Regions from separate parts of the Sporolactobacillus terrae genome, predicted to be linked through region 3. Evidence: riboswitches for the same ligand, from Rfam matches in the RefSeq annotation. Region 3 holds a riboswitch; each other region holds the start of a gene.

Region 1 (7,489 bases), 600 kb from region 3:
TGCACACTATATTACATGGCTGATCTCAGGGATTTTTCTTTGGTTTTTTCTGCAGCCGGCAATCATTCAAGGATCAAGATCCATTTACACGCGGATTCGTTTTATTGCTAAAATGAACTTTCCGATGAGTGCAATTCCGAGCTATGTCATTTTTGAAAAATTGTATCAGCACCTGTTTTTAACTGGAATTATTTTAGTGATCATGCAGTTTACTGCATTCAAAGCCAGTCTGTACCTGATCCAATTGCCCTATTTTATGTTCGGCGCTATCATGTTTTTGTTCTCAGTGTCATTAATTACATCGACACTATCAACAATTGTACGCGACGTTCATCAAATTTTAATTTCAGTGATGCGAATGATGTTTTATTTGACACCGATTCTTTGGGAGCAAGCGTATCTTGAGAAGGTACCCTCAATTTTACGGCAGGTTCTGCTTCTGAATCCCATGTACTATTTAATTCAAGGTTATCGGGCCTCTATTTTGGGAACCTCCTGGTATGCCGTTAATCATAGTGCCTATACTGTATATTTCTGGTGCTTCATTCTCATTGTGTTGATGTTTGGTTCATTTATTCATCTTAAATTTAGAGATCATTTTGTTGATTATTTATAAGGAGATCTCAACTCATGGAAAAATCAGTGATTGTAAAAAATGTATCAAAAAAATATAAAATGTACACAAAAAACTCCGAAAAACTATTGGATTTGATTTTGCCGAAAAGTTACGGAAAATCCTTCTATGCGCTGCATGATATTAGTTTTGAAGCGGAAAAAGGCGATGTTATCGGCATCATTGGTGTCAATGGGTCGGGAAAATCGACCTTATCTAATATTATTTCAGGTATTATTCCACCGACGAGCGGCACGGTACAGGTAAATGGCGAGGCGTCGTTGATCGCCATTCAATCCGGATTGAAAAATGAGCTGACCGGCCGTGAGAACATTGAACTCAAGTGTTTAATGCTTGGGTTTAATAAAAAAGAAATCATCGCCTTAACGCCGCAAATTATTGACTTTGCTGATATCGGTGATTTTATTGACCAGCCAGTAAAAACGTACTCCAGCGGGATGCGCTCGCGGCTCGGGTTTGCGATCTCCATTCATATCGATCCCGACATACTGGTCATCGACGAAGCACTGTCGGTTGGGGATCGCACCTTCGCCGATAAATGCTTGGATAAGATGAATGAATTTAAGTCACGCGGAAAAACCATTTTCTTTATTAGCCACTCCATTGGTCAAATGAAGAAGTTTTGCGAGAAAGCACTTTGGGTTCAATATGGACATGTTGAGCAATATGGGTTAATGTCTGAGGTCATGCCGAACTATGAAGCATTTATTAACAAGTACAAAAAAATGAGCAAAGCGGAGAAACAGCAGTTTAAAAAAGAAGTTGAAGAAAAAAGAATGGTACAAGCTTGAGCGCGAGCAGCGCTTTTTTTTTGCAGAAAAATATCCGCAATGACGATGCGGACAAATCAAAAAGTGAATTGGGGTTAGGGTTATTCTTATTATTGCCGCTTTCATTGGTAAATAAACCTATTTCCTGTTAAAAAAATAAATAAACCCGCACAATGTAGGAAAAATGAGCGGATGCCTAGGCTAAATAGTATCAATGTAAGCGCTTTTATTGTATACTAGCGATTAAAAATACGCCTTCGGTGCATACTGGAATCGGGAAGAGTGACCACAAAAATCGATAAGAAAAGGAAGGAGGAAGGATCGCTTTCAGCAAACAAATGTAACCGTTTTCCGAAAGCGAGTCCGTTGATGATGCATGTTAACCAACTGAGAAGAGCCGTCGAAAATCGAAAAAAACAGTTGATTCAAGCTTTAAGGGATCATTCAGCTGTGCCGGATACAGAGCGTCTCAACGCATGGACACTGTCTGAACTGGAGCGCGAATGGAGCAATTATCAGAGGAGCATGCACAAAGAGATTGGTTGAGTTCGGAATTTCATTTAGAGGCCATGTGACTTTTTTGATAGAATAGGGGGTATCACCTGCAAGGACAGAGGGTGATACGGAGGTGACTGCCAGGTGGGCAAACAACGTATCTTTCCTGATTTTTATGGAAATAAAGTGACACTGGCATTTTTAGCAGAACCCTTTTCAAAGGATCCCAGACATGTATGGGTGGTTTGCCGCTTTAATCACCAGTGGCTGTTGACAAGACATTCAAAACGTGGGTTGGAATTTCCAGGAGGAAAGGTCGATCCTGGAGAGCGGCCGGAAGAAGCCGCGCGGCGGGAGGTTTTTGAAGAGACAGGCGCTCATGTGGCGAAACTCTTTTTTATCGGTCAATATCAAGTTGAACAGCAAGCAGAACGGATCATTAAAAATATCTATTTTGCTGAAATTGATCGGATGGAATTCAAAAAGGACTATCTGGAAACGGATGGGCCGAAATTGATCCGCTCATTTCCGAATTCGATCAAAGACGAGAAACAATTTAGTTTCATCATGAAAGATCGGGTTTTCATTGATGCGTTAAACGCCGTACGGCAAAAAGAATGGCTTCCAGTGACTGTGTGAAGCGGTTTCAATGGATAAAGCAGGCGCCCCAAAGTCCGCTTGGACTGTGAGACGCCTGCTTTTTAAATGATTCCTGTAAGAAGATGAAGCGATATAAGGGGATGAGACTGCTGCTCCGTTTCAGTCAAGCAGGCAATATCACCGCAATGCCGGACCGGCGCAGCGAATCCGTTCGGACGTTTGTGCGGCAAATTGTTTAAAGTTCGCATGAAAAGCATGTGCCAACTGATTTGCGGCTTGTCGATAATCGGTTTGGTTCGCCCATGTTTTCCAAGGAAGCAGGATGGGATTGGAAATTCCGGGACAAGTTGTTGGGATCCGCAGTTGAAAGATCGGATCAGTTAAACAGGCGACATTGTTCAGTTGCCCATCTAAAGCAGACTGAACGATTGTTCGTGTATCGGAAAGGCGGATGCGTTTGCCGATCCCGTACGGTCCACCGGTCCAACCGGTATTGATTAGATAAGCGCTTACATTATGCTTGTGCATCAGCTGACCCAGAAGATCCGCGTAACAAGGCGCTGGAAGCGGCATGAAAGGGGCACCGAAACAGGTTGAAAATGTTTTTTCTGGAGCGGTTACGCCCCGTTCGGTACCTGCCAGTTTGCTTGTATAACCGGATAGAAAATAATACATGGCCTGTTCGGGAGAAAGAATGCTGACCGGCGGAAGCACACCGAATGCATCGGCGGTCAGAAAAATGATCGCTGACGGATGTCCACCGACACTGGGGTGTTTCGCACCGGCAACGTTTTGCAAGGAAAAAGCGGCACGTGTATTCTCGGTCCGCTGCGCAGAAGCGTAATCGGGCAGCCGACTTTTATCGGAAAAGGCGACATTTTCAAGTACGGTACCAAATTTGATACTGTTGTAGATTTGCGGTTCTTTTTTAGGCGACAGACGAATGGCTTTTGCATAACAGCCGCCTTCAAAATTGAAGATTCCTTCACTTGACCAGCCGTGCTCATCGTCACCGATTAATGGTCTTCCTGATGCGTTGGATAAGGTCGTTTTTCCGGTACCGGATAAGCCGAAGAACAGTGCCGATTTTCCGTTTTGTCCTTGATTGGCGGAACAGTGCATCGGCAGAATTCCTTTTTGCGGAAGCAGGAAGTTCATGACGGTGAAGAGTGATTTTTTGATCTCACCGGCATACTCGGTGCCCCCGATGAGGATGGTACGGTGCTTCATTGAGAGAATAATAAATGCTTCGGAGCGCGTGCCGTCAACTGCAGGATCGGCTTTAAATCCCGGAGCTGAAAGGATGGTGAAATCCGGATGATGGCTCTCCAACTCTTCTTCAGACGGCTCGATAAACAATTGCCGGCTGAACAGGTTCTGCCAAGCATACTCATTGACAACTTGGATTGCCAGACGGTGCTTGTGCGCAGCGCCAATAAAACCGCGAAAAACATAGCTTTCTTCGCGTGTGTTTAAATAATCGGCAAGCTTATGACGCAGTTTTGTGAAAGCGGTTTCATTTATCTGCTGATTACGTTGCCAATCGACTCGTTCCTGTGTTTGGTCGTCACTGACAATAAAGCGGTCTTTTGGTGATCTGCCCGTGTATTTTCCGGTCGATACGGCAAGTGCACCGTTGGTTAATAATACCCCTTCATTTTTTCGAAGCGCATGTTCAATCAATTCAGGAACGGGCAAATTAACATGCATCTGCCCAGTATGGAGCAATTTAGCGACAGGATTTTCTAAAGACGCATCATTCATTTTAACATTCCTTCCTTTGACAAGATCGTCGTCTTTGTATCACACATTATAGTGATTAGGCTATACTTTTATTCTAACGACTCCCTCCGTATTCCGCAAGACAAATCTAAGGACATAAATCGAGCGGATTCTTAGGTTTAATTTCACTTTTTTGCTTTTCAAAATGCGTTGACAGTTTTAATTCCCTAAGTTATGATAGGTATCAAATACGGCTGCTCTTATTCCGAGTAGGCAGAGGGACAGGCCCGATGAAGCCCGGCAACCGGTCGAATACGGCACGGTGCTAACCTGCAGAATAACGAGGAAGATCTTCTCTTTATTCTGATAATAAGAGGCGCGCGATAAGAATCGGCCTATCCTTTAATTGGAGTAGGCTTTTTTCATGCCTTGAAAACAAAAGCAGAGGGATCGGGTACCGTTGACACCATTTTGTATATAATGTTTGAAAGGCAGGGTGAAGTACTGTGACAAAAAAGTATTCAAGACGATTATTTACTTCCGAATCGGTAACGGAAGGTCATCCGGATAAAATCTGCGATCAAATATCCGACGCAATTCTTGATGAATTGCTGAAAGGCGATCCAAATGCGCGGGTTGCCTGCGAAACCGTTGTCAATACTGGGCTGGTTCTTGTAACGGGTGAAATATCTACATCAACTTATGTTGATATTCCAAAAGTGGTCCGCCATACTATCCAGGAAATTGGCTATACAAACGCGAAATATGGTTTCGACGCATCAAACTGCGCGATTCTGACCTCGATTGAGGAACAGTCCGCGGATATTGCTCAAGGCGTGAATCAAGCGCTTGAAGCACGAGAAGGAACGATGACTGAGGATCAGATCGAAGCAATTGGTGCCGGTGATCAAGGGTTAATGTTCGGCTTTGCGGTTAACGAAACCCCTGAATTGATGCCGCTTCCGATTGCGCTCGCTCACAAGCTGGCGAAACGTCTATCCGATGTTCGCAAAGATGGCACGATTGGCTATCTTCGTCCGGACGGCAAAACACAGGTTACCGTTGAGTATGATGAAGAGGGGCATCCGGAGCGCATCGATACGATCGTTATTTCTGCTCAGCACGATCCGGAAGCGACAGAAGAACAAATAAAGAACGATTTGCATCGTCATGTGATTGACCCAACCGTCCCAACCGGGTTAATTGATGATCGAACGAAATTTTTCATCAACCCAACGGGACGTTTTGTCATTGGCGGACCTCAGGGAGATGCCGGTTTAACCGGGCGTAAAATCATTGTCGATACGTACGGCGGCTATGCACGGCACGGCGGTGGTGCATTCTCTGGAAAAGATGCAACCAAAGTAGATCGCTCGGCTTCTTACGCCGCTAGGTATGTCGCAAAAAATATTGTTGCAGCAGGCCTGGCTGAAAAATGCGAGATTCAAATTGCCTATGCGATTGGCGTTGCAGAGCCGGTGTCCATCTCAGTTGACACATTTGGCACCGGAAAAGCAACTGAAGAGCAGCTCGTTCAATTAATTCGCCGTAATTTTGATCTTCGTCCAGCAGGCATTATTGAAATGCTTGACTTGCGTCGGCCAATTTATCGACAAACGGCGGCGTACGGGCATTTTGGTCGTACCGATATCGAGCTTCCTTGGGAAAATACGGACAAGGCTGAAATTCTGAAACAGCAAATCCAAGCGAGCGAACAGAACCAATAATTGATCTTTGTTCTATTGCTTTTCATACCTCTGGGTGTGAAAAGCTTTTTGTTTTTGAACCCGCATAGATTGATTTATCGTTTGCTATAATAATTGATAGATATGTGATCGGCAGCACGAACAATGCTCCGCATGTATTTATTGGAGGGATGTTGATGACGGTACCATCACGGCCATTGAAATTGATGGCAGAAATCTACACAAAAGTGCTTCCTGAGGTCCATCGTGAACTAAAAAGGTGGAAGGAAAAGGCATCCAAAATTCCTGACCCGGAACTGCGCAAACAGGCACTGTCCAGTATTGAATCCAAGACCTTCCATTGTGAAGGTGGTGCAATCTATAGCTTAATTGCTGAAGACAGGCGAAAAGAGGTTATTGCATTTATCGTCGCTTATCAAACGATTAGTGATTATTTGGACAATCTATGCGATCGCAGCACGTCACTTGACCCTGAAGATTTTCGCTGTTTACACCGGTCGATGCTGCATGCCTTGACGCCGGACGCGAGGCCTGAAAATTATTATCGCTGCCGCAGCCAGCAGCAGGATGGAGGCTATTTGGAAGCGTTAGTTCAAACCTGTCAGAAGGTACTGTCGGAACTGACCACACTGAAGATCATTCAACCGGCACTCCATGAACTTGCTGGTTTTTATTGTGATCTGCAAGTCCATAAGCATGTCGTTCGCGATCAGCGCGTACCTAGGCTGATGGAATGGTTTCAAAAAAATAAAGCTCATCTGCCTGAGATGAGCTGGTATGAATTTGCTGCGTGTTCCGGATCAACTTTGGGGATTTTTTGCATTGTTTCCTATGCAGCGGCACGCGGTGATGAAATGAGGCTGCTTGTCGGAAAGATCAAGGACAGCTATTTTCCTTGGGTTCAAGGCCTTCATATTTTAATGGATTATTTTGTCGATCAAGAAGAGGATCGGATCGAAGGCGATCTGAATTTTTGCTTCTATTATCCGAATGATCAAGCGATGATGGATCGTTTAAAACATTTTATCGAGGAAGCAGATGCAGCGATTGACACGATGCCGGACAAGAACTTCCACAAGATGATCAACCGCGGGCTGCTTGGTATTTACCTCGCCGATCGCAAGGTTGCCAAACAGCGCAATGTACGCGTTCTAGCTCGCAAATTGATTCGCAAATCGGGTGGCAGCGGTTTGTTTTTCTTTGTTAACGGATGGCTGTACCGTAGAATCAGGCAAAGTATTTAATCCTGATTTTGCAGTGGTATTTCGGCAAATTTACCTTGCCAACTGTCGCGTCGTTTTAATTCGTCGTCGATGGCATCGAGAACTTCCCATTTGTTCAGACTCCACATCGGACCGATCATTAAGTCTGCCGGCCCATCTCCGGTCAAACGATGAATGATCATATTTGCGGGCAGGATTTCCAACTGGTCGCAAACAAGCTGAACATATGTATTGAAATCGAGAAATTGGAGCATGCCTTTTTCGTATTGCTTGACCATTGCCGTTTTTTTCAGAAGGTGAAGCAGATGGATCTTGATGCCTTGAACGTCAAGCTTTGCC
Region 2 (7,489 bases), 690 kb from region 3:
GATGCCTTTTGATGAGACGTGCTGAACGGCTGAGTTCTTACTTCTTCCTTAAATTTACTGAGGGGGAATGTCGTGTATAGATGATTTTATCGCTTTTGATGATGTGGGCCGGGATGCCGACTGCCCGAGCAATATCTGGGACATCCTTTAAAACGACAGCGTTTGCTCCGATAATTGCGCTGTCGCCGACTTTGATCGGCCCAACCACTTTGGCACCGGCGCCGATATAAACATCGCTGCCGATGATCGGTCCAACATCAGGATGTGTTCTGTGATGAGAATTTTCACCAATCGTCACTTGCTGAAGGATTGATACGCGCTCGCCGATGACCGACCGTTCGTGGATGACAACTCCATTGCCGCCGTGAGCTAAGTAAAGACCCGCACCGATTTTGGTACTTGCAGGGATGTCCGCACTGCAAAACCCCTTTGCAATAACTAAATTCAAAATCTTATAACTCCACCAAAGCAGCCAATGAAACACCGGGACTTTAAAATCTTCGTACAGCCAGTTGCCAAAGCGGTAAATGGTGAGTACAAGTTTTCCATTGACCCGATCATTCGCCTGCATATCGATTCGCCATTTTTTCATCCAACCACCAAACTCTTGTCTTTTTCCATTACTGATGCATCATCCTTTCATTTTTTAGATAAACTTTGCTCATCTGCAACTTTCTGCCCACGATCCTAAATATAAAGATACAAAAAAACACCTTTCTAGGTGCTGTCCGATTACTATGAATAACAATGGAAGAAGCGCTCATCTTTATATTTTAGCAGAATTTTCAGATTGTGTAAAACGATCTGCTTTATCCGCTCAATTCAGGCTACGCTTTAAAGCAGTGGCGACTTAACCACATAATGAGCCACTCGTCCAACACGGCTGGTCCCGGCAAAACTGGCGCTCGACCCCGGCTGCATGATCGGTCCGAACACATCGTTAAAAAATCAGGATAGAAGCGTTTCACCATCGCTTAAGCCCCTTTCAAAATAGGCTTTGACTAATGCAATGAAAAGAGGAACGGATGTTTCAAAGGCTTTCGGATCCGCCTTAAATTTGCTGTTATGCACCGGATAGTCCGAAGAAACACCAACATTGAAAAAGGTGCCGGGAATCACCTGTTGATAGGATGAAAAATCTTCGCCGCCCATACTTGGATTCAGAGGAACAACATCAAAGTTCTGCTCCTTTGCTACAGACGCAACCAGTTTCGTTAAGCGGTGGTCATTCACCACGGCCGGCGCACCATCCACCCATTTAAATGCACCGCTAATGCCATTGGTAGCGGCTATGCCACGCGTCACCTCCTGCAAACGGGCTTTGATTTGCCCGCGAACGCTTGGCGCGTATGAGCGAACCGTCCCTTCAAGCAAGGAGGTACTCGGTAGGACATTCCATGTCTTTCCAGCTTCAATGTGTGTAATCGACACCACACCTGGTTCGAAAGGACTGATATTGCGGCTGACAATTGATTGAGCGGCACCGATCAACTGCCCTGTCGCAACAATCACATCATTCGCATCTTCAGGATGAGCGGCATGCCCTCCTTTTCCTGTAAACGAAACAAAGAAGCGATCAACCGCGGCATTCAAATTGCCTTCTTTTATACCCACAACGCCCGCCCGTAGTTCTGTATTGACGTGAAGACCAAAGATCGCTTCCACACCCTCTAAGATGCCGGTCTGCACAACCTTGTCTGCACCATGATCGACTTCTTCCGCCGGTTGGAAAATAAGCAAGACTGTTCCGTTCAGCTCATCTTCAATTTTTTTCAATTCGATGGCTGTCGCAAGTAAATTGGTTAAGTGAAAATCATGACCACAGGCATGCATCCGATTGGGATACTCAGAAGAGTAGGTCAGCCCTGACTCCTCGTTAATCGGCAGTGCATCAATATCCGCTCGAAGCGCAATCAATGGTCCGTCATGCTTGCCACCGATCTTTGCGAAAACACCGGTATCCAGCGGGTTGGGCAAAAGCTCAATCGCGTGCTCGGTCAGCACCTGTTTGATTTTTTTCGTTGTTTCAAATTCGCTAAGCGCGAGTTCCGGATGGCGATGAAACCAGTGAAAGAGCGGTTCTAATGTTTGCAAAGTTTCCTTAATCTGAGTCATGTCAATCCTCCTCATACGTCAGTTTTTGCAGAAAAGCTTGCGTGCGCACACGTTTGCTGTTTTCAAAGCGTTCTTTTGGTTTCGAATCCTCGACCAGTTCCTCGTTCTTCTCGAGACGACACTAAGACTTTCCGTTACATCTTCAAGTACGGTCTTATTTTTGAACAAGTTATTATGTTGGAATACCATGGAACTTTGCCCGCGAACGCTGCCCTTACACGAATCGTGTACAGAAAAACGGCTATTTTTCTTGAGTCGAAGAAAAATAGCCGTCGCAACGTTCGCTGCTATTATTCTTATCTCTCAGAATGAATCTGCTGGATGTGACACCATACATCGTGCAAATGCTGGTTGTCGGGGTTCATTGGACCAGTCCCTCCCCCGCTCTTGATAAGAATGATTCAGTTGGTGTATTGAGTGTATCTAAAATAATTGCAAGCGTCAAGATAATTCTTAGTATTTTTATCCGAATAATTTAATTAGGCGCATCCATTGTCACGAATTCGTTGAAAAGAGCGGGACTACAGCCTCCTTGCGCCACAACCCTAACCCGCCTTTAAATCATGACGGGCACGCTGTTTTCAAACAATCAGCACACCGACGTAATAATGGATCAGCATTGTAACAATCCCTATGATCACATTACGAATAATCGCTTTTTTAACAAATCCTCGGCCAAGCTTCGCGCCAAGAAACCCGGTAAGTGCTACGGACAGAATGACTGCACCGATTGTTCCCGGCCATTGCGCGTTTCCAGGAAGAAAGGTAAGGGCGAGAAGGGGCAGGCAGCCGCCCATCGCCGCAGAGATCAAAGAGGCACATGCGGCAAACCAAGGATTCATATAATGACCCAATTGAATGTTGTGCTTTACGTCGACAACGGTTTGTAATGGGCGGCGTACCATCAGTTCTTGGGCAATCGCGTACGCTGTTTTGCTTGTTACCCCTTTCGTTTGATAATAGTCCGCAACCTGCTGCAGCTGAAGCGCACGATTGCTTTCAAGCAGTGACCGTTCTTTTTCCACAACCGCATGTTCCGTATCTTTTTGCGTACTAACCGATGCATATTCTCCTGCTGCCATTGAGAACGCGCAGGCAATCAAGTCGGATAATCCGGCGATCAAGATTGTGAAGTGGTTCGTCGTTGCCGCACCCACACTGAACAGCACGCCGACAACGGTCAAGATTCCATCATTCGAACCGAGCACGCCGGCTCTTAGTGTATTTAATTTTTCACTCATGGTCTGTTTCGTTACCTTACTCTGAATCAATGAAACTCATCTCCTGAATCCTTAGGCAAATAGACTTCCGATAAAGTAAGTGACAAGCATCGTCAGCAAGCCCGCCACTACATTGCGAAAGACGCTGCGGGATCGATTGGTGCGCGCCAAGGCAGCGGCGCTGTACCCTGTAATCATGAGCGCGAATACGACAGCGAGCATCGTTCCAATGGTCTTCCATTGAGCGGGCAACAAGGTCATTGCCATAAGGGGAAGCAATGCTCCCAGTGTAAACGACAGCATCGAAGCCAGTGCGGCCGCAAACGGACTTGTGAACTGTGCTGGATCAAACCCATATTTCTCACGAACGACCGTTCCGAGCGGATCACGCGCCATCATTTCTTGAGCCGCATGTTCAGACAGCTCATGAGAAATCCCCGACGTCTCCAACCGCTTGCAAATGTATTGATACTGTTGGTCATAATTTGTTGCCAATAATTGCTTCTCTTTTCGTGTCGCTCGTTCCTGAGCATCGCGTTCCGAATGGACCGACACATACTCTCCCATTGCCATCGAGATATTTCCCGCAAGCAAGCCACCGATTCCGGCTATAAAAATCGCAAAATTATTATTTGTTGCTCCGGCAACGCCTAAAACAATGCCGGCAACGGAAATAATTCCATCATTCGCCCCCATCACGCTCGCGCGCAGGACGTTAACTTTCTGAGCTAATGTACTTTTACGAAAAAATTTTTTTAGCGTCTCATTCTCTTTCAATCTCAGTTTCAATTTTTCGACGTTATTCTCCATCATTGACATGACTCTGCGCTCCCTTCCAATGATCACTATTAATAAAAGCTCTAATTTTCATCGAGGAAACATTTATTCTATACATAAAATTGTAGCACTTGTTATTAGAAATTCAAGCCTTTATTATCATTTATATTTTTTAATTGATAATGATAATCACAATTAATTACGCTGATAACAAAGAATGATTATCATTGTTAATCGCCGTATTATAGGATTATTTCGTTAAAAATCACAATTAAGAATGAATGAACTCAGAATCAATCCAGATGATTTTATATATACTATTTATCAATTAATAATCATTACTTTATTATATTCAAAAGGAATTCACGTTTTGTCTTATCGTTTATAATTGAGAATTAAGCGAGGACATGAATTGCTGCTGTTCCACGTAATAAAATGGGGGACCACCTCGAAAGATGATGCAGAGGAATCGGAAATCTCAACGATGCATTCGTTATCATGACACCACCGAGGCAGCATTTTTTCCGGCAATCATGTATAATAGATTGTAAATACAGAAAAATCAGTAAGAAAATCGTAATGATTTGTTAATGCAAAGGAGTGCAGCATGTTCGAATCGAACAAGAACAGAAAAGACAATTTCGATCGCGTATTTATCGGAAAACCAGGATGTATGTCCCTGATCGTCATTGCAGCGGTAGCGTTCATTGTCTATGCCATTTTTATCGCGCACTAATCTCCCAACAAAACACTTGAGGTGAACCAATTGAAATTCTTTGCAACCGGATTAACCATAGCCATACTGCTCTTTGTCATCGGCGCTCTATCGCCTTTTCGTGATTTCTTCGCAAGCATTGCCGCCGTCATCGGTATTGTTTGTCTGCTTATTTCCGCTCTAGCTTCCGGCGCATTAGTCAGTGGCGACCGCAACCGTGCGAACTTCGCAACTGAAGACAAGAAAAGCAGGAACGAACGAACCGGTATGATGAGCCGCTTGTTTCTTTTAGGCCTTCCCAATTTCGTTGCTTTTATCGCTCTTCTATGGATTGCATAGTCCTTTAGCTCGTCAACCGCCGTATTCGCTTGGGGATCATCTCAACCTGCGGTGCCAGCGTTGGTACATGAACGGATTCAATGATACATTCGTACCAATAGTTTAGATGAACGCAGTCGATTTCGTGATTCAATTCTTCGACCATCGCTCCGCCTTCGCTTTGAATCGAGAACCAATACAGGAATTCATCATCGGCATCCTTTTCGCGAAAAATCGCTTCGACGTCATTTTCAAAGTCAGCAGGACTTCTGGCATCCAATTCAGACATACCAGCCGTTCATGTACCTTTTTGTTTTGCCTTTTTTCACACGCAAGTTGCTCAATTCTGTTTTCAACCTCCTGTGTACAATCCGAGCACACATGCACAAACACCCCAGCATTTAAAACTGCTGGGGTGCCTAATTAGTCAAAGCTGCCTTTGACGCTCTGTAAAGCTTTCCGTGCGCCAAGTCGACGCAATTCAACGCTTAACTTCTGTTGAAATCTGCCATGTAACGCCAAACTTATCTTTTACTTGTCCGTAGGAAGGACTCCAAGGCGTTTCTTGAAGTGGCATGAGCACATCGCCGCCTACTTGAAGTTTCTCGAATGCAGCCTTTGATTGGCTGACTTCATCGAGAATAAGTGCTACATCAACTTGGTTTCCCAGCTGATAAGCATCACCCGGGAACGTGTCCGACAGCATAAGAACGGTAGCACCGACTTTTAGCATCGCATGCATGACCCGATGCTTCGCTTCTTCAGGGAGCGGAAATTCCGGGTTGGACGGCATTTCACCAAATGTCTGGACGCCAACAACCTCTGCGCGCAATGCCTCTTCATAAAACTTAACGGCCTCTTGCCCATTGCCATTCATTCGCAAATAAGGATGAACGCCACTCATCGCCTACACCTCTGCCTTTTTTTAGATTTTCTATGTACCAGGAAACAGGAACGTACATTCATATAGCTTACCCTATATTTCTCATGGGTCAAACGCTTTTATCTTTCCCAAGTCTTCCCGTTCAAATTCAGGAGCACGGGATGAAGGACATACCTATTTATTTATACCCGGCAAGGCTCGATTAAAAACATGCGTTGTTCTGTTCCTTTAATACGCCGCTTCAAGAATGTCTCACCTGCAAAACAATTCTTCGAAACACTTGATCCAGATCATGGCATTTGATTCACCTCATGACTATGATTGAAGGAAATTGAAGTTCAAACACGTCTTAGCCAATCGTTTGCGCAAAGTAAATCAAAAAAATCTTGATCTGGAGGAATGAAACATGGAAAAGAGAATGTTTTGCTACCAATGTCAGGAAACAGCAAGGGGTAGAGGCTGTACATTAGTCGGCGTCTGTGGGAAAAAGCCTGAAGTCGCTGCTGCGCAAGATTTGCTCGTATACGTCACGAAAGGGCTTTCCGCTGTGACCATGCGTCTGCGTGATGAAGGCAAGAAAATCTCCGCCGACATCAACCATTTGGTCACAGAAAATCTCTTCACCACGATTACAAACGCGAACTTCGATGAACAAGCCATCCGCTCCCTAGTCAAAGCAACGCTTACAGTAAAAAACAGACTGATTGATGCATTAACCGATAAGAAGAATCTTCCGGATGCAGCACTTTGGACATCTTCCGATTACAGAGGTCTTGCTCTTAAAAAGGCACATCTAGGCGTCCTCTCTACGGAAAACGAAGATGTTCGCAGTTTACGCGAACTCATTACTTATGGTTTGAAAGGCCTCTCCGCCTATATGAAACACGCCAATGTCCTGCTCAAAGACAGCGAGGAAATTCATGAATTTCTTCAACATGCCTTGGCAGCAACCTTGGACGATACGTTGGGCACCAAAGAACTCACAAGTCTGACACTCGAAACAGGACGCTACGGTTTGAAGGGCATGGCCTTGCTGGATCAGGCTAATACAAATGCGTACGGAAATCCAGAAATAACCGAAGTCAATCTTGGCGTCAGAGATCGTCCGGGAATTCTAATTTCAGGCCATGACCTGCGTGATCTTGAGCTACTGCTTCAGCAGACGCAAGGAACCGGTGTCGATGTCTACACACATTCGGAAATGCTCCCTGCGCATTATTACCCCGCATTTAAGAAGTACCCGAATTTCGTTGGAAACTATGGAAATGCATGGTGGAAGCAAAAAGAAGAGTTTGAGCGTTTTAATGGTCCGATTCTTATGACAACAAATTGTATCGTTCCACCAAAAGCCAGCTATAAAGATCGTATATACACAACCGGTGCCGCAGGTTTTCCAGGATGCACGCACCTCTCTGGCAAAATTGGTGAACAAAAAGATTTCTCCAAACTCATTGCCCACGC
Region 3 (7,489 bases):
AAAATACTCCGGTTCATTCTCATAGTGAAGCTTTCCGTCGCGGTAATCGGGAAGACTGCTGTTCGGGTAAGCCGATAGAAAAGCTTTCTTTGGCAGCGGAATGCCGCGCAGTGCTTCAATCATATGGAACGGCCCAAGCCGGCAATTGGTTCCGACCACATCGGCGCCTTGTGCTTCCAAGCCTTCTAATGCCTTGGCTACCGGCATCCCGTTCTGGAGTACACCCGGTTCCTGCATCGAAACATGAGTGATAATCGGGAGATCCGTCATGGTGCGGGCAATCTGCAGGACGTCCCGCAACTCGTCAAAATCATAGTAGGTTTCAAGCAAGAGCGCATCAATGCCTTCACTGAGCAGTGCATCCGCCTGTTCTCGGAAACTGGCACGGATCGTATCCAGCTCAACCGATTGTTTCTGAAATCCACGGATACCGCCGATCGTCCCGAGTACGAAGGTTTCCGGCTTCGCCGCTTGTTTGGCCAGTTGAACCGACGCCCGGTTGAAACGGGCGACCTCGTGTTCAAGTCCGTATCTTGCCAGTTTGATGCGATTTGCACCATAAGAATTGGTCTGAATGACATCTGCGCCTGCATTAATGTAAGCTTCATGGACATGGCGAACCGCCTCGCTCTGCGACACATTCAGTTCCTCAAAACATCGATCGATCCCATACGAGTAGAGCAGCGTCCCCATCGCTCCATCACCAATTAAAATTCTTTCCTTTAATACATCAAGTATAGAATGCCCCATTACCGTTCACTCCTCACCGTCACCTGTTCATGATCCTGAACATCAGCGAATGCCTCGCTGAAATCGCCGATCAAGTCCTCCGCGTCTTCAAGTCCTACCGACAGGCGCAGCAATCCGCTGCCAATGCCTGCTTTCTCACGTTCTTCTTCATTTAACTCCGCGTGCGACATTTTCGGTGGATAGGACAAAATAGACTCCACGGCACCGAGACTGACCGCGAATACGGGCAGTTTCACGTGATTGACAAACGCCCGGGCACTTGCTTCATTCTTGAGTTCAAAGGAAAGCACCGCGCCGCCGGAAGAGGCCTGCCGAGCATGCAGTGCTGCCCCTGGATGATCGGCGAGTCCCGGATAAAAAACGCGCTTCACCTCAGGCCGTACTTCAAAAAATTCGGCAATGCGCTGCGCCGACTCCGCCGATTTACGAATGCGGACATCAAGCGTCTTCAGTCCGCGGAGCAGCAGCCATGAATCCTGAACACCGAGCACCGCGCCAAGCGCGTTTTGAAGGAAGTAAATCTTGTCGGCAATTTCCTTAGAAGCGGCAACAGCAAGCCCAGCAACCACATCGCTATGTCCGGAAATAAATTTCGTCGCACTGTGCAGTACCAGATCAGCACCCAGATCGAGCGGGCGCTGGAACACCGGCGTCATAAATGTATTATCGACAAAAGTCAAACATCGATGTGCTTTCGCAAGTTGAGCAATTGCGCGGATATCGGTCACGCGCAAAGTGGGATTCGATGGCGTCTCCACATAGATTACCTTCGTATTCGGACGGATCGCCTGCTCGACCTCTTCAAGGTCTGTCGTGTCGACAAACGTATGAGCGATACCAAATCGGCCAAGCACCTGAGTCAAGATGCGAAACGTTCCGCCATAAACATTTTTCGGAACAACGACATGATCGCCTGCAGACAGAAGTAAAAATGCAGTTGAAATTGCTGCCATACCTGAGGCAAAAGCAAAGCCGCGTTCGCCGCCTTCAAGCGCTGCTATTGCATCTTCAAGCGCTTCGCGGGTTGGGTTTCCAGAGCGGGTATAATCGTATTTTCCAAAATGATCAAAATCCTTTTGATGGAAGGTTGACGAGAGATACACCGGTACATTCGCCGCACCGGTTTGCGGATCAACCGCAACGGTCTCTTTAATCAATTTCGTTGAAAACTGTACCGACTCACTCATGTTCAACCACTCCTACTTTCAAAGATTCAAAGGCTTGATCAAGATCGGCAATCAAGTCGTCCGAATGTTCAATACCAGTTGATAGACGCAGCAGCGAATTGGACAAACCGTATTTCAAGCGCAGTGCTTCAGGAATATCCGCATGGGTTTGCGTTGCCGGATAAGTAATCAAGCTTTCGACTCCGCCGAGACTTTCCGCGAAGGTAATCAGATTTAGCGCAGTCAGGAACGGTTCAATCTGCTTCGGTGAGGTTAATTCAAAGCTGACCATGCCGCCTTTTCCCGGGTAGAGCACCTTCGTCACAAACGGCTGTTCTTCAAGATAAGTGACAATTCTACGCGCATTGTCTTGGTGCTGGCGTATCCGCAAAGCAAGGGTCTTCAATCCACGAATCACCAACCAAGAAGAAAATGGATCAAGGACGGCGCCGCAGCCGTTATGGTAGAGACGCAGTTTCTCAGTCACCTTCGTGACGTTCGAGACAACAAGACCGGCCAGCACATCATTGTGTCCGGCTAAATACTTGGTCGCGCTGTGTACAACAAGATCGGCACCTTGTTCAATCGGTCGCTGCAGGATTGGCGTATAAAACGTATTGTCCACGATCAACAGCAAATCGTTTTGCTTTGTGATTTTGGCAATCGCCGACAAATCAACCTCGTGCATCAGCGGATTGGTTGGCGTCTCGATAAAGATCGCTTTCGTCTCCGGACAGACAAGATCAGTCAATTCATCAAGGTTTTCGCCGTCCCAGTAGGAAAATGAAAGATGATACTGCTCCTTGAGAATGTCAAAGAGACGAAAAGTGCCGCCGTACAAGTCTCGTGACGCAATAATATGATCACCACTGCTGAATAACTGGAACACCAGTTGGATGGCACTCATTCCCGAGCTGCAGGCAAAACCTTCTTGACCGCCTTCAACATCGGCAATCGCTTTTTCGAGAATTGAACGTGTCGGATTGCCGGTCCGCGTGTAGTCGAAGCCTTTTGAAATTCCGATTCCTTCATGCTTGTAGGCAGTCGATAAATAGATTGGTGTATTCACCGCCCCAAGTTCATCAAAGCCATTGCCAATTTGTGCGAGCTTTGTTTCTGTTTGATATGACGCCATGCTACATGCCTCCCAAAAAATATCAAGTTCCAACTCATGTGCCAAAAAAGCGTATTAAAAAAGCCTTCTTCGATAAGAAGAAGGCTTTATCCGCCATGTATCTTCTTATCCCTCAGACTGCGTTGCCGTCTGCTGGAATTAGCACCTTGTCGCACATACGCGACGGTTGCTGAAGCTTCATCGGGCCAGTCCCTCGGCTTCTCTTGATAAGAATCAAAACATCTTGTTTAGTTGTTAAATAGTTTACATGACTGTCGCGATTTTTTCAAGACTTTATTCATGATCAAATAAATGATCCACCGAGGTTCCTAATACATCTGCCAGCTTAAACGCTAGTTTTAATGTCGGATCATACTTATTATTTTCAATGGCATTAATTGTTTGCCGTGACACTTGGCATTTCTTCCCTAGCTCATCCTGTGACAAGCGTAAAGCGTTTCGTTTGCACTTAAGAAGGGACAAATTCTTGAGCTTTTGAATTGGTCTAAGGAAAGCACGGATTTAACGCTTTCCTTAACGCTGCAGCACGATTGATTAATTTGCACGTGATTTGGGTCTTAAAAAGAAAACAAAAAGTAATCCATCCGCTTCCTCCCTGCGTGATGGACGACTTTTTGTGGTTTTCCGCAACGTCATGAATAAGCCACTCTGATTACTCATTCCCCCACGTTTTCTTAATAAACGCATCGCGTCCGGACTCCTCACGTTCAGCTTTATAGCGGTCCGGGTGTTTCCTGTAAAATTTCTGATGTTCTTCCTCGGCCGGATAAAACGGCGCTTCCGGAAGAATCCGCGTCACAATCGGCTTGTGGAAGCGTCCACTTGCTGCCAGGACTGCTTTCGATTGCTCCGCCAGCCCCTTTTGCTCCGCATTATGATAAAAAATCGCGGTTCGGTAATTAGAGCCGCGATCAAAGAATTGTCCCTCATCATCGGTTGGATCAACCTGTGTCCAGTAAAGCTCAAGCAGTTTTTCATAAGGAAACAGCGTTGGATCAAAGATGACCTGAATGGCTTCCATATGGCCGGTTGTCCCTGTTTTCACTTGTTCATAGGTCGGATTCTCAACGGTTCCGCCTGTATAACCGGAAACCACCGATTCGATGCCCGGCAATGTATCAAAAGGCTTGACCATGCACCAGAAACAGCCTCCGGCGAACGTGGCCTTCTCAAGCTTTTTCGTCATGTTCCGCATCCTCTCCTTGCGCGTTGCGCTCAATCTCCGGCTCGTTTTTCATTAATGGCAGCCGTACCGTAAAGGTTGTCCCTTTGCCCAGCTCGCTTTCTACTTCGATTTTGCCACGATGTTTGCTGACGATCCAATCGGCGATCGACAGCCCGAGACCGGTCCCTTTTCGTTCCGTTCGCGATTGATCGACCTGATAGAACCGATCGAAAATATGCGGGAGTTCTTTCTCAGAAAGTCCGCAGCCGCTATCCGATATGGTCAGCTTGGCAAATTTGTTTTCACGCGAGCAAGCCACTTGAATCGCTCCATTTTTCGATGTGAATTTCATCGCATTATCGAGTAGAATAACGAGCAGCTGATGCGCACGCTGTTCATCCCCATTAATATAAATGGGATCTTCCGATACTTCAAGTGAAAATGCTTTCTCTTCAAATTCAGCCATCTCCGAGAATGGCTCTGTTACCTTTTTAATCATTGCCTTTAGGTCAAACGGCGCGAGTGTGACTTCAAGACGGTTGGCATCACTACGGGCAAGGGTCAGTAAATTGCCGACAAGCTTGGAGAGGCGGCGTGTCTCATCAAGCATCACTGCAATGTCCTCGCCGGATTCCTGCACTTTTTGCCGCGGTTGCCGCAACAGTCCTTCGATTTTCAATTGAATGATTGAAAGCGGCGTACGCAACTCATGAGACGCATCGGCGACAAACCGATTTTGTCGATTCCACGCCTTTTCAATCGGCTGAAGCGCACGCCACGCCAGAAAGTAGCCGGCAATGATCGACACAAAAGCGCCAATGGCAAGCCCTAACAAAATAATCATCTGAAGGGTGTTTAAGAGATTCTTTTCCGCAGTCACATCGTTAATAAAAATAACTTTAAAGGCTTGTCCATCGATATCTGCTTTTCTGACGAGTAAATGGTAATAATTGTCATCCACTCGCTGTTCAACACTATTTTCTGATGTTGCGGTTAAAAAAGGTTTGAAAAACTGCTTGGAAACTTGGGTGCCCTCAGCAAAATCCAGACTGGATTTTTTTTGTTCATTCTTCGCATTAACAATGACCCAATAGAGTCTTGGATTGCGCAGGCGCTGCTCGACCATTCCGCCGCCCGGCATGGGTCTTTGGTTCATTCTTGGGACGTCAGGACTGTCAACGGATTTCATCAAAGCTTGATCACTGTTTCGAAAGGTTACATTTTTCTCGTAAAAGTAGATCGTTCCGCCTAATAAGCTAAGAAGTAAAATCAGAAGCGCAGCATTTAAAATGGTCAGTTTGATGAGTGTTTTTCGAAAAAGATCCATGGATTCACTCACTTATCCGTCAGCATATAGCCGATGCCGCGCACGGTGTGGATGTCGGCGTCATAGGCATACTTTTTCAGTTTTTTGCGCAGTTGGTGGATGTACACTTCGACTATGCCCACGGTTGTATCCGAATCAAAACCCCAGATCCGGTCAAAAATCTGCTCTCGTGTAAGAATTTGATCCTCGTTCTGTACCAAATATTCGAGCAGATCATATTGCTTTGTCGTGAAAGAAAGCAGATCGCCATCCACCTTGATCTGTTTACGTTTGTTATCAATTGCAATGCCTTTATAGCGGAGGATGTGGTCGAGCGACATCGGTGAACTCCGGCGCAAAATCGCTGCGATTCTGGCTTTCAATTCCTGATTTTGGAACGGCTTAACGATATAGTCATCGCCGCCGAGGTTCAGCCCCTTGACGCGATCATCCACCGCATCGCGTGCCGTCAGAAAAATAATCGGTGTTTCGACCCCTTTTTTACGGATCTGTTCCGTAACCTCAAAGCCGTCCAGTCCCGGCAGCATCACATCGAGTATGATCGCATCATAGATATTCTGTTCCGCCTGATACAGCGCTTCATCGCCGTCTTCTGCTGAGTCAACCGTATAGTCCTCTTGCAGCAGGCGGACAATTTCTTGACGTAGATAGGTGTTATCTTCAACAGCCAACAGCCTCATGCTTCTCCCACCATTCATCCCTCATACCCTTTATTTTACACAGAATTGTCAAAAGGTGAAACACGTTCACTCCGTACGCAACGCGTCAATCGGTTTAAGTTTTGATGCTTTGTATGCCGGGAAAACGCCGAAGATAATGCCGACAATTGCCGAGAAAAGAAAGGCAGCGGTCATGATCGGCAACGAAAAGACAATTGTGGCTCCGGCGGTCAATTCATAGACTTTTGCAGTCAAAACGCCAATGGCTGCGCCGCACAACCCGCCAAGCATACTAAGCACCGCGGATTCAATTAAAAATTGCAGCATAATATCGCGACGTTTCGCTCCGATCGCTTTTCTAATCCCGATTTCTCGTGTTCGCTCGGTTACCGAAACAAGCATAATGTTCATAATCCCGATCCCACCGACGAGTAAAGAAATTCCGGCAATGCCTGTAAGCAGCATCGTCATTGAATCGGTCACTGCGCGCATTGCTTCCATAACATCCTGCTGATTTACAACACTGTAATCATCCGAATCGCTGTAGGTTTCGCTCATCACACGTGAAATAGCGGCCATTGCAAGATTAACCGACTGCTGATTCTCTGCCTGCGCATAAAATTGAGTAATATACGTCGTTTGCTGCAGACGCTGCGCGGTTGAGTAAGGAAGGAAAGCAGCATCATCGCTGCTTGTCCCCATCGAACCGCCCTTGCTGTTCAAGACACCAACGACCAAATAGTTTGCGCCGTCAATCCGCACATACTTGTCGATCGGCGACTGATTTTCAAAGAGCGTCGTTGCAAGATCGCTGCCAAGCACAACCACCTTCTGCCGAAATTTTTCATCAAGTGAAGAAATAAAGCGGCCTTCCTTCACCGTCATTTGCCGAATTGACAAATAACTCGATGTTGTTCCTGTGACACTGGCAGTCGTGGACGTACTGCCCTTCTGAAAGGTATTTCGCCCGCTCAGCACCGGCGCAACATGTTTAACCCCAGTTGCTTGTTTCACTTGCTTTAACTGATCCATCGTAAAATGGGTATCCGTATTGGTAATATTTACGGTGATGAGATTGGTGCCTAGGCTGTTTACACTATCGGCCACCGATTTGCTCGACCCTTGACCAATCGCAAGCAGGGCAATGACGGAGCCAACACCGATAATGATGCCCAGCATGGTCAGAAACGAACGCAGTTTATTGCCCTGAATATTGCGCACAGCCATTTTAATAGATGTGAATACGTTCATCAGATATGCTCACCTTCCTGCAGTTTACCGTCGCGA
Region 4 (7,489 bases), 240 kb from region 3:
GGCTACTTCACTGATTCTGCGAATATTTTCTTTTCGATCCGCTGCGGAGAAGCCCAGATCGCTGTTCAACCCGGTTCGGATATTGTCTCCGTCAAGGAGATAGGTATGGATTCCGCGCTTAAAAAGTTCATGTTCAACACGATTGGCAAGCGTCGATTTTCCTGAGCCGGACAAGCCGGTAAACCAAACAACGGCGCCCCTGTGTCCGCTTCTTCTTTCTCTGTCCGCTTTCGTTACGGTCGTTTGATGCCAAATGATATGCTCTGCATCCGCCATGTGCCCTACATCCCCCTTACTTCGCAAGATCTGCCTTTTCTCTTAATCCATCAATCAAAACCCGAGCGACTTCCGGCCTGCTGAACGTTTCAGGCGGACGGATTCCCTCCCTAAGCAAAGCTCTTACTTTCGTTCCGGAAAGGGAGACATGGTTCGACGGATCATGCGGGCAGGTTTTATTTGACGCCATGCTTCCGCACTTTTTGCAAAAATAGCTGTTTTCAAAGAAAAGGGTTTGAATATCCAGTTCATCACGCGAAAAGTTAGAAAAAATCTTCTGCGCGTCATAGGGTCCATAATAATCCTTAACCCCGGCATGATCTCTGCCGACAATAAAATGCGTACACCCGAAATTTTTCCGGCAAATCGCATGGAAAACAGCTTCACGCGGCCCTGCATAGCGCATCGCAGCCGGGAATACGGCGAGTGCCGTTCGCTCCTTCACGTAATAGTTGTCGATCAAGGCATGGTAGCTTCGCATACGAATATCCGCAGGAATATCATCTTTTTTTGTTTCGCCGACCAAGGGATTGATAAACAGCCCATCAACCGTCTCAAGCGCTGTCTTTTGAATATGCTCGTGAGCGCGATGGATCGGATTACGCGTCTGAAAGCCAACAATGGTCTTCCAGCCTTTTCGATCAAACAAACGCCGCGTTTCTGCAGGATCCAAGAAATCGTCCGCAAACTCAGCAGGTCGTTTCGAGCGCTTAATCAGTTCAATCGGACCAGACAGATACACGTCGCCGCGTTCATACAACCGTTTCACACCCGGATGTGCGGTATCATTGGTTAAGTACACCTTTCTTGCTTCATTTTCCTTATCCGGATGATATTTTTCGGTGATCTCAATCGTACCGTATACCTCACCTTGGTAGGTCAGTTTAACTTTTTCGCCAATGCTTACCCGTTCAGCTGCGTCCTCGGTTACCGGCAATGTCACCGGAATTGTCCAAGCAAGCCCAGTTGTCAGCCGCATCGTTTCGACGACTGAACGATAGTTCTCCTCATTAAGAAAACCGGTGAGCGGGCTGTAAATGCCACTTGCAATCAATTCCAGATCACTCAATGCGACTTGGTCAATCTGAAGTTCTTTATCCAGTTCATCAACGGCTCCCCCAAAGTTTTGCCGATTCACCAGTGTGCCGCCATGCGGTATGCTTGTCATGATTTTCCCCTCATTTCCGTTTCTAAAATTGCATTTCTTGCATGTTTTCAAATACCAATAATCGTATTATTCATCTCATTATACTCGGATTTTCAGCCTTTTAAATGAAGCCCGCATTCCGTTTTATCAAACGCGCTCCACCTGCCTGCGCGCTGATCTTCGCCGGCTTTCACCGGTCGCGTACAATAGGCGCAGCCGATACTAGGATAGTTTTGATCATGCAGCGGATTATACGGTAAATCATGTTTGCGCACATAATCCCATATTTCCGTCCATTTCCAATGGATAAGCGGACAAATTTTCACCGATTGAAAGCGTTCATCTTTGTTTACAAATGAAACGGATCGTCTCAGTGGAGACTGCTCACGCCTTAGCCCGGAAATCCATGCGTTATAGTGTTTTAATCGCCCCGCAAGCGGATCGATTTTGCGGATCCGGCAACAGAGATCGGGTCGCCGCTTCCAAAGCTCCGCGCCATATTTTTCAGCTTGCTGTTCAGGGGTAAGCGAAGGTTTTTCTTTGATGATCTTCAGTTGCGGATAACGCTTTTCCACGCGATCGATCAGCTCATAGGTTTCCTTGAAGTGAAAATCAGTGTCCAAAAAAATAATCGAAGCAGTTTTATTTATTGAGTAAATCAGATCAATCAGCACCATTCCTTCAACACCGAAACTGCAGGAATAAACGACTTTATCCCCATACTCCTGGAAGGCCCACCCGAGTACTTTTCTGGACTCAAGCAACGCTGTTCGATCACTGAATTCAGGGAGTTTCGCATTGCCCCATTGACTGTAAGTTACTGTATTCGACGTTGCGCTCACCTCTTTTATCAATTTCGCAGTCTGCGTTTAGGCAAAAAAATCCCGCTAGTTGTCACTGTTTGTGCCTGCCGCCATCCGGCATTGCATCCTCCAGCATTGTTTTCACAGGGCAAGCGTCTGCGCATTTCCCTGCATGTTCGCCGATACAAACCGATGTAATGACAAATGCCACTCGTTTTAACCTCCTCCTAAAAAAATAAACCTTCTTCCATTTTGTAGGAAAAAGGGTTGCGTCGTTTTTCCTATCTTTCAAAATGGTTGACCATTTTGCTGGAATTAGCACCTTACAGAGAAAACGAATCTGTGCAGGTTGCCGGATGTCATCGGGCCAGTCCCTCCATCACTCTGGATAGATCATTTAATTGTGTTTGATTTTAGAATGAATCGCAAGGGATGTCAATGATCCTTTATTCATAGTTTACAAATTAATTAAAATTCTTTATTGATTCATCGGATAAACGGAGTTGCTGAATGATAGAAACGCAAGACCGGTTGATAGAATTGCAAAATGTAACAAATTCTGATTTTAGTAAATTTATCCCTTGTCTAATACCAACTATAGTGATAGGATTAATCCAATTTAAGTGACGCTTATCGTGAACAGCGGAGATCCCGTAGCTACCCGGAAACCATTTTTTGTAAGAATACGTAAAGGCGCTAAATCGAACAGGTTCTCCCTAATAGACTAGGGATCTCCGGATTCTTGGTACGTATGTAATCCTCTTCACACCGTTTTCAGAGAATGGGGATTTTTCGTGAAAATTATGGAGAAAGAATTGAGGCGAATCCTTATCGACTGCCCGATGGCTGCCGCAGACCCTACCGATTCTTCTGCCTGAGCGTTGATAAGTGTCCTTAATTGCAGCTTTTTTCAAACCCGTTTCCTTTGTTGCTGATTGTTTGCTTTCGTGACACCATCACTTAAAAAGAAAAATGCAATGCTATTTAAGGGGGAAGTTAAAATGAAAAAACACAGCTTGTTGCTTCTTGCTGCATTGATGATTATCAGTGTGCTCAGCGCCTGCGGATCAAGCAATGCTTCACAAGGATCCGGCGACAATACGAAAAAGTCGATCAAATTGCTTAATGTTTCCTATGATCCAACTCGAGAACTTTACGAACACTATAATGCTGCATTTGCCAAGTACTGGAAGAAGAAAACAAATCAGAATGTAACCATTCAGCAATCCCATGGCGGTTCAGGCAAACAGGCCCGCTCGGTTATTGACGGTTTAAAAGCAGATGTCGTCACACTGGCCCTTTCTGGTGACATTGACGCAATCGCCGATAGCACGGACAACCTGAATAAAAACTGGCAAAAACGACTGCCTGATAACTCCACCCCCTATACCTCAACCATTGTCTTTCTTGTGCGCAAAGGCAATCCGAAACACATCAAAGATTGGGATGACCTGACACGAAAAGGCGTTTCTATTGTCACCCCGAATCCTAAAACCTCCGGCGGCGCACGCTGGAACTATCTAGCGGCCTGGGCTTATGCGGACAAGAAATATAATAACGACCAAGCGAAAAGCAAGGCATTCGTCAAAAAACTCTACTCCAACGTAAAAGTGCTTGACTCCGGTGCACGCGGCGCAACCACAACGTTCACGGAGCGCGGTGTCGGTGATGTGCTGATCGCCTGGGAAAACGAAGCGTTTTTGAGCATCGATGAACTCGGCAAGGACAAGTTTGATATCGTTACGCCGTCACTAAGTATTCTTGCAGAACCACCCGTTGCAGTTGTCGACAAGAACGCGAAAAGCAATGGAACAACAAAGGTCGCTACTGAATACTTGAAATACCTCTACAGCGATGAAGCTCAGAATATTATTGCGAAGAATTATTATCGACCAAGGAACCAGAAAATTCTGGCTAAATATAGTGATCAATTTCCAAAACTTAATCTTGTAACGGTTGAAGATCACTTCGGCGGTTGGACAAAAGCTCAGAAAACGCATTTTGCTGATGGCGGTACATTCGACCAAATTTATTCTAAATAATCACTGTACATTCGCTTCTGTTAATCCGTGCGCAATGGAGTTGAGAAATTTGTCACGTATTCAGCATTCAAAAAAGAAACAATCCATTCCCGGTTTTGGCTTGACGATGGGTCTGTCGACGCTCTACCTGTCTCTGCTCGTGCTGATCCCGCTTTCACTTGTCTTTATTTATTCAGCTCGGCTCGGCTGGACAGCTTTTTGGAATGACGTTACCGACCCAAGAGTGGTCGCTTCATACAAGTTGAGTTTTCTAACTGCATTTTCAGCTGCCCTCGTGAATCTGGTATTCGGGCTCCTGTTTGCTTGGGTGCTCAGCCGGTATACCTTCCCATTGAAGCGGATCGTCGATGGTCTTGTTGATTTACCGTTCGCTCTTCCAACTGCGGTAGCCGGTATTACCCTCACAACGCTCTATTCTGAGAAGGGATGGATCGGCAAATGGCTGCCGTTTGATGTTTCGTTTACGCCAATTGGCATTACGCTCGCACTTATCTTTGTCGGACTGCCGTTTGTCGTGCGAATGGTTCAGCCGGTTCTGCAGAATTTTGAACACGAAGTCGAAGAAGCCTCGGCCTCTCTCGGCGCGACACCGTTTCAGACATTTAGAAGAGTTATTTTCCCACAATTGCTGCCTGCTGCACTGTCCGGGTTTTCGCTTGCATTTGCACGTTCGCTTGGCGAATACGGTTCCGTCGTCTTCATTGCCGGAAATATGCCATTTAAAACGGAAATCGCGCCGCTGATGATTATGACAAAACTGGAACAGTTCGACTACCCGGCTGCGACAGCTATTGCCGTTGTGATGCTTGTCATCTCGTTCGCGCTGATCCTGCTGATTAATTTAATCCAGTGGTGGTCGCGCATACGTTATGCGAGCCATTAACTCGGAAGAGGAGTTGCTGTTTTATGGAAAGCACGGTTCAACCGAATCTACCTGGTCAAGCGTTTACTGCCCGTCATTCACTGAAAGGGGACATTGTACGCTGGTCGCTCATTACCATTGTCCTGCTCTTTTTCTTCAGTTTTCTGATCATCCCGCTTGTTTCGATTTTTTTTGAAGCGTTTAGGCAAGGGGTCAGGGTCTATTTGTCATCGATTGTTGAAGCGGATGCTTTATCTGCAATCCGGCTGACACTCTTCGTCACACTGATCGTCGTCCCAATCAATGCGGTTTTCGGAATCCTTTTTGCTTGGGTAATCACAAAATATTCTTTTAGAGGCAAAAATTTTCTTATTACGCTGATCGATCTTCCTTTTTCTGTTTCACCTGTGATTGGCGGTTTGATTTTCATTCTTTTATTTGGACAGCACAGTTCACTTGGTCAGTGGCTGATCAGCCATAATATCAACATTGTTTTTAACGTCCCTGGGATCGTTCTGGCCACCCTGTTCGTGACCTTTCCCTTTATCTCCAGGGAACTGATCCCATTAATGCAGAGCCAAGGAACCGTTTCAGAGGAAGCGTCGATCATGCTCGGCGCCAGCGCCTGGCAAACGTTTATTCATGTGACTTTGCCGAATATCAAATGGGCACTTTTCTATGGGATTATTTTATGTAATGCGCGCTCCATCGGCGAATTTGGTGCCGTCTCTGTTGTTTCCGGTCACATCCGTGGAATGACGAATACAATGCCTCTGCAAATTGAAAACCTGTATAATGAATACCAATTTGTCGCTGCCTTCGCCATTGCATCGATTATGTCGCTCTTGGCTATTCTGACCATGGTCATTAAAGTGATACTTGAAAATTTCATTAAAAAGCAGACCCTGTGAAGACTTGAATGGTCTACTTTTTTCAGGAGGTATTCATGTTGAGTATTGAAATTAATCACGTATCCAAAGCATTTGACTCCTTTCAAATTCTTAACGATATCAACTTAACGATACCGACCGGCGAACTCGTGGCTTTACTAGGGCCATCAGGATCAGGAAAAACCTCATTGCTTCGCATTGTCGCCGGACTGGAACAGCCGGATAATGGGCAAATCGTTTTTCACGGACAGGATCTGACCAATGCTCATATTAAAGAGCGTCAAGTCGGATTTGTTTTCCAGCATTATGCGCTTTTTCAGAACATGACGGTGTTTGACAACATTGCCTATGGCCTTAGGGTGCGGCCGAGAAAAATCAGACCTTCCCGAACAGAAATCAAGGCAAAGGTTGATAAGTTACTCCGTTTAGTTCGCCTCGAGCCCTTTGGCAAACGCTATCCGTCTCAGTTGTCCGGTGGGCAACGGCAGCGGGTTGCGCTTGCCCGTGCTTTGGCTATTGAGCCAAAGATTCTGTTGCTTGATGAACCTTTCGGCGCACTGGATGCCAAAGTGAGAAAAGAACTGAGGTACTGGCTCAGGGAACTTCACGAATCAGTCAAAGTTACAAGTATTTTTGTAACCCACGACCAAGAAGAAGCCTTTGAAGTTGCCGATCGTGTTGTCATCATTCAGAACGGGAAAATCGAGCAGATTGGAACACCAGAACAGGTCTACAATCACCCTGCTAATCCCTTTGTCTATGACTTTATCGGTAGTGCCAACAAGTTCGAGGGAAAGATCATTAACGGTACCTTTATCGATGGCTCCTTTGAAACCGAAGCGCCGATTGATCCCAACATCGAATCCGCCGGACTTGGATTTGTCCGACCTTACCATTTCATCATTGAAAAAGATCGTTCCGGAAAATATTCCATTCCCGTGCAGATCAAACATATCCATGCCGTTGGACCGACCGTTCATCTCGAAGTCGAACGCTCAGACAGCCACCACGTGCTTAATATCGAAGTTAACTGGGAAGAGTTTTCCCTGTTAAACTTGAAAAAAGATCAAACCATCCATATCAAGCCAAAAAAAGTGCAAATATTTGCTGTATAAGATTCAAGATCGAGAGACCTGGAAGGAAAGCCGTCCAGGTCTTTTTTTCTGGAAGCCAAAATAACGCTGAGTCATTGATTTACTGTTTGACTCAGCGTATCTGATTAAAGCAATGATACGAAACTCCTGCACTCTGATGGTCGATTACAACGCGATATCCAGTTTGCCTTCGCCTGTAATCAACACCGTTTGATCATCATGGATCTCAAGCAGCAGCTTTTTCCCGCTTCCGGTCACCGATACTGCCTTGATGTTATTCAAAATGAGTTTAAACGAGTCATAGCCGTTCGGATAACCGCCCTGCTTCTTCTTAATTGATACATAAAGTTTACTATTGAATTTATGATAGCCGAT

Evidence for each region. A riboswitch is a leader RNA that binds a small molecule or an ion and turns the genes downstream of it on or off. The one in region 3 is predicted to bind S-adenosylmethionine.
Region 1: linked by a shared signal. The riboswitch ahead of metK (methionine adenosyltransferase) and the one ahead of K7399_RS11390 (PLP-dependent transferase) in region 3 are both predicted to bind S-adenosylmethionine.
Region 2: linked by a shared signal. The riboswitch ahead of K7399_RS14780 (amidohydrolase) and the one ahead of K7399_RS11390 (PLP-dependent transferase) in region 3 are both predicted to bind S-adenosylmethionine.
Region 4: linked by a shared signal. The riboswitch ahead of K7399_RS10165 (phosphoadenylyl-sulfate reductase) and the one ahead of K7399_RS11390 (PLP-dependent transferase) in region 3 are both predicted to bind S-adenosylmethionine.

What each region holds. Positions count from the first base shown of each region.
Region 1 is NZ_CP082837.1:1,767,289-1,774,777, reverse strand. It holds gene K7399_RS08425 (ABC transporter permease) at 1-616, shown strand, start outside; gene tagH (teichoic acids export ABC transporter ATP-binding subunit TagH) at 631-1,425, shown strand; gene fbpA (Fur-regulated basic protein FbpA) at 1,687-1,950, shown strand; gene ytkD (RNA deprotection pyrophosphohydrolase) at 2,044-2,538, shown strand; gene pckA (phosphoenolpyruvate carboxykinase (ATP)) at 2,677-4,263, opposite strand; SAM riboswitch class I at 4,479-4,597, shown strand; gene metK (methionine adenosyltransferase) at 4,728-5,948, shown strand; gene K7399_RS08395 (tetraprenyl-beta-curcumene synthase family protein) at 6,104-7,171, shown strand; gene mnmL (tRNA modification radical SAM protein MnmL/YtqA) at 7,168-7,489, opposite strand, start outside.
Region 2 is NZ_CP082837.1:3,061,614-3,069,102, reverse strand. It holds gene K7399_RS14785 (serine O-acetyltransferase) at 38-592, opposite strand; gene K7399_RS14780 (amidohydrolase) at 949-2,115, opposite strand; SAM riboswitch class I at 2,409-2,512, opposite strand; gene K7399_RS14775 (VIT1/CCC1 transporter family protein) at 2,697-3,386, opposite strand; gene K7399_RS14770 (VIT1/CCC1 transporter family protein) at 3,408-4,154, opposite strand; gene K7399_RS16190 (hypothetical protein) at 4,720-4,848, shown strand; gene K7399_RS14765 (DUF5316 domain-containing protein) at 4,879-5,166, shown strand; partial or broken gene K7399_RS16330 (DUF6176 family protein) at 5,171-5,501, opposite strand; gene K7399_RS14755 (VOC family protein) at 5,627-6,049, opposite strand; gene hcp (hydroxylamine reductase) at 6,435-7,489, shown strand, end outside.
Region 3 is NZ_CP082837.1:2,369,246-2,376,734, forward strand. It holds gene K7399_RS11380 (bifunctional homocysteine S-methyltransferase/methylenetetrahydrofolate reductase) at 1-750, opposite strand, end outside; gene metC (cystathionine beta-lyase) at 750-1,937, opposite strand; gene K7399_RS11390 (PLP-dependent transferase) at 1,930-3,051, opposite strand; SAM riboswitch class I at 3,154-3,264, opposite strand; gene K7399_RS11395 (helix-turn-helix transcriptional regulator) at 3,325-3,513, opposite strand; gene msrA (peptide-methionine (S)-S-oxide reductase MsrA) at 3,704-4,237, opposite strand; gene K7399_RS11405 (sensor histidine kinase) at 4,221-5,543, opposite strand; gene K7399_RS11410 (response regulator transcription factor) at 5,552-6,223, opposite strand; gene K7399_RS11415 (ABC transporter permease) at 6,290-7,453, opposite strand; gene K7399_RS11420 (ABC transporter ATP-binding protein) at 7,453-7,489, opposite strand, start outside.
Region 4 is NZ_CP082837.1:2,130,508-2,137,996, forward strand. It holds gene cysC (adenylyl-sulfate kinase) at 1-276, opposite strand, end outside; gene sat (sulfate adenylyltransferase) at 293-1,447, opposite strand; gene K7399_RS10165 (phosphoadenylyl-sulfate reductase) at 1,537-2,274, opposite strand; SAM riboswitch class I at 2,505-2,621, opposite strand; gene K7399_RS10170 (sulfate ABC transporter substrate-binding protein) at 3,264-4,268, shown strand; gene cysT (sulfate ABC transporter permease subunit CysT) at 4,318-5,151, shown strand; gene cysW (sulfate ABC transporter permease subunit CysW) at 5,175-6,041, shown strand; gene K7399_RS10185 (sulfate/molybdate ABC transporter ATP-binding protein) at 6,080-7,135, shown strand; gene K7399_RS10190 (hypothetical protein) at 7,280-7,489, opposite strand, start outside.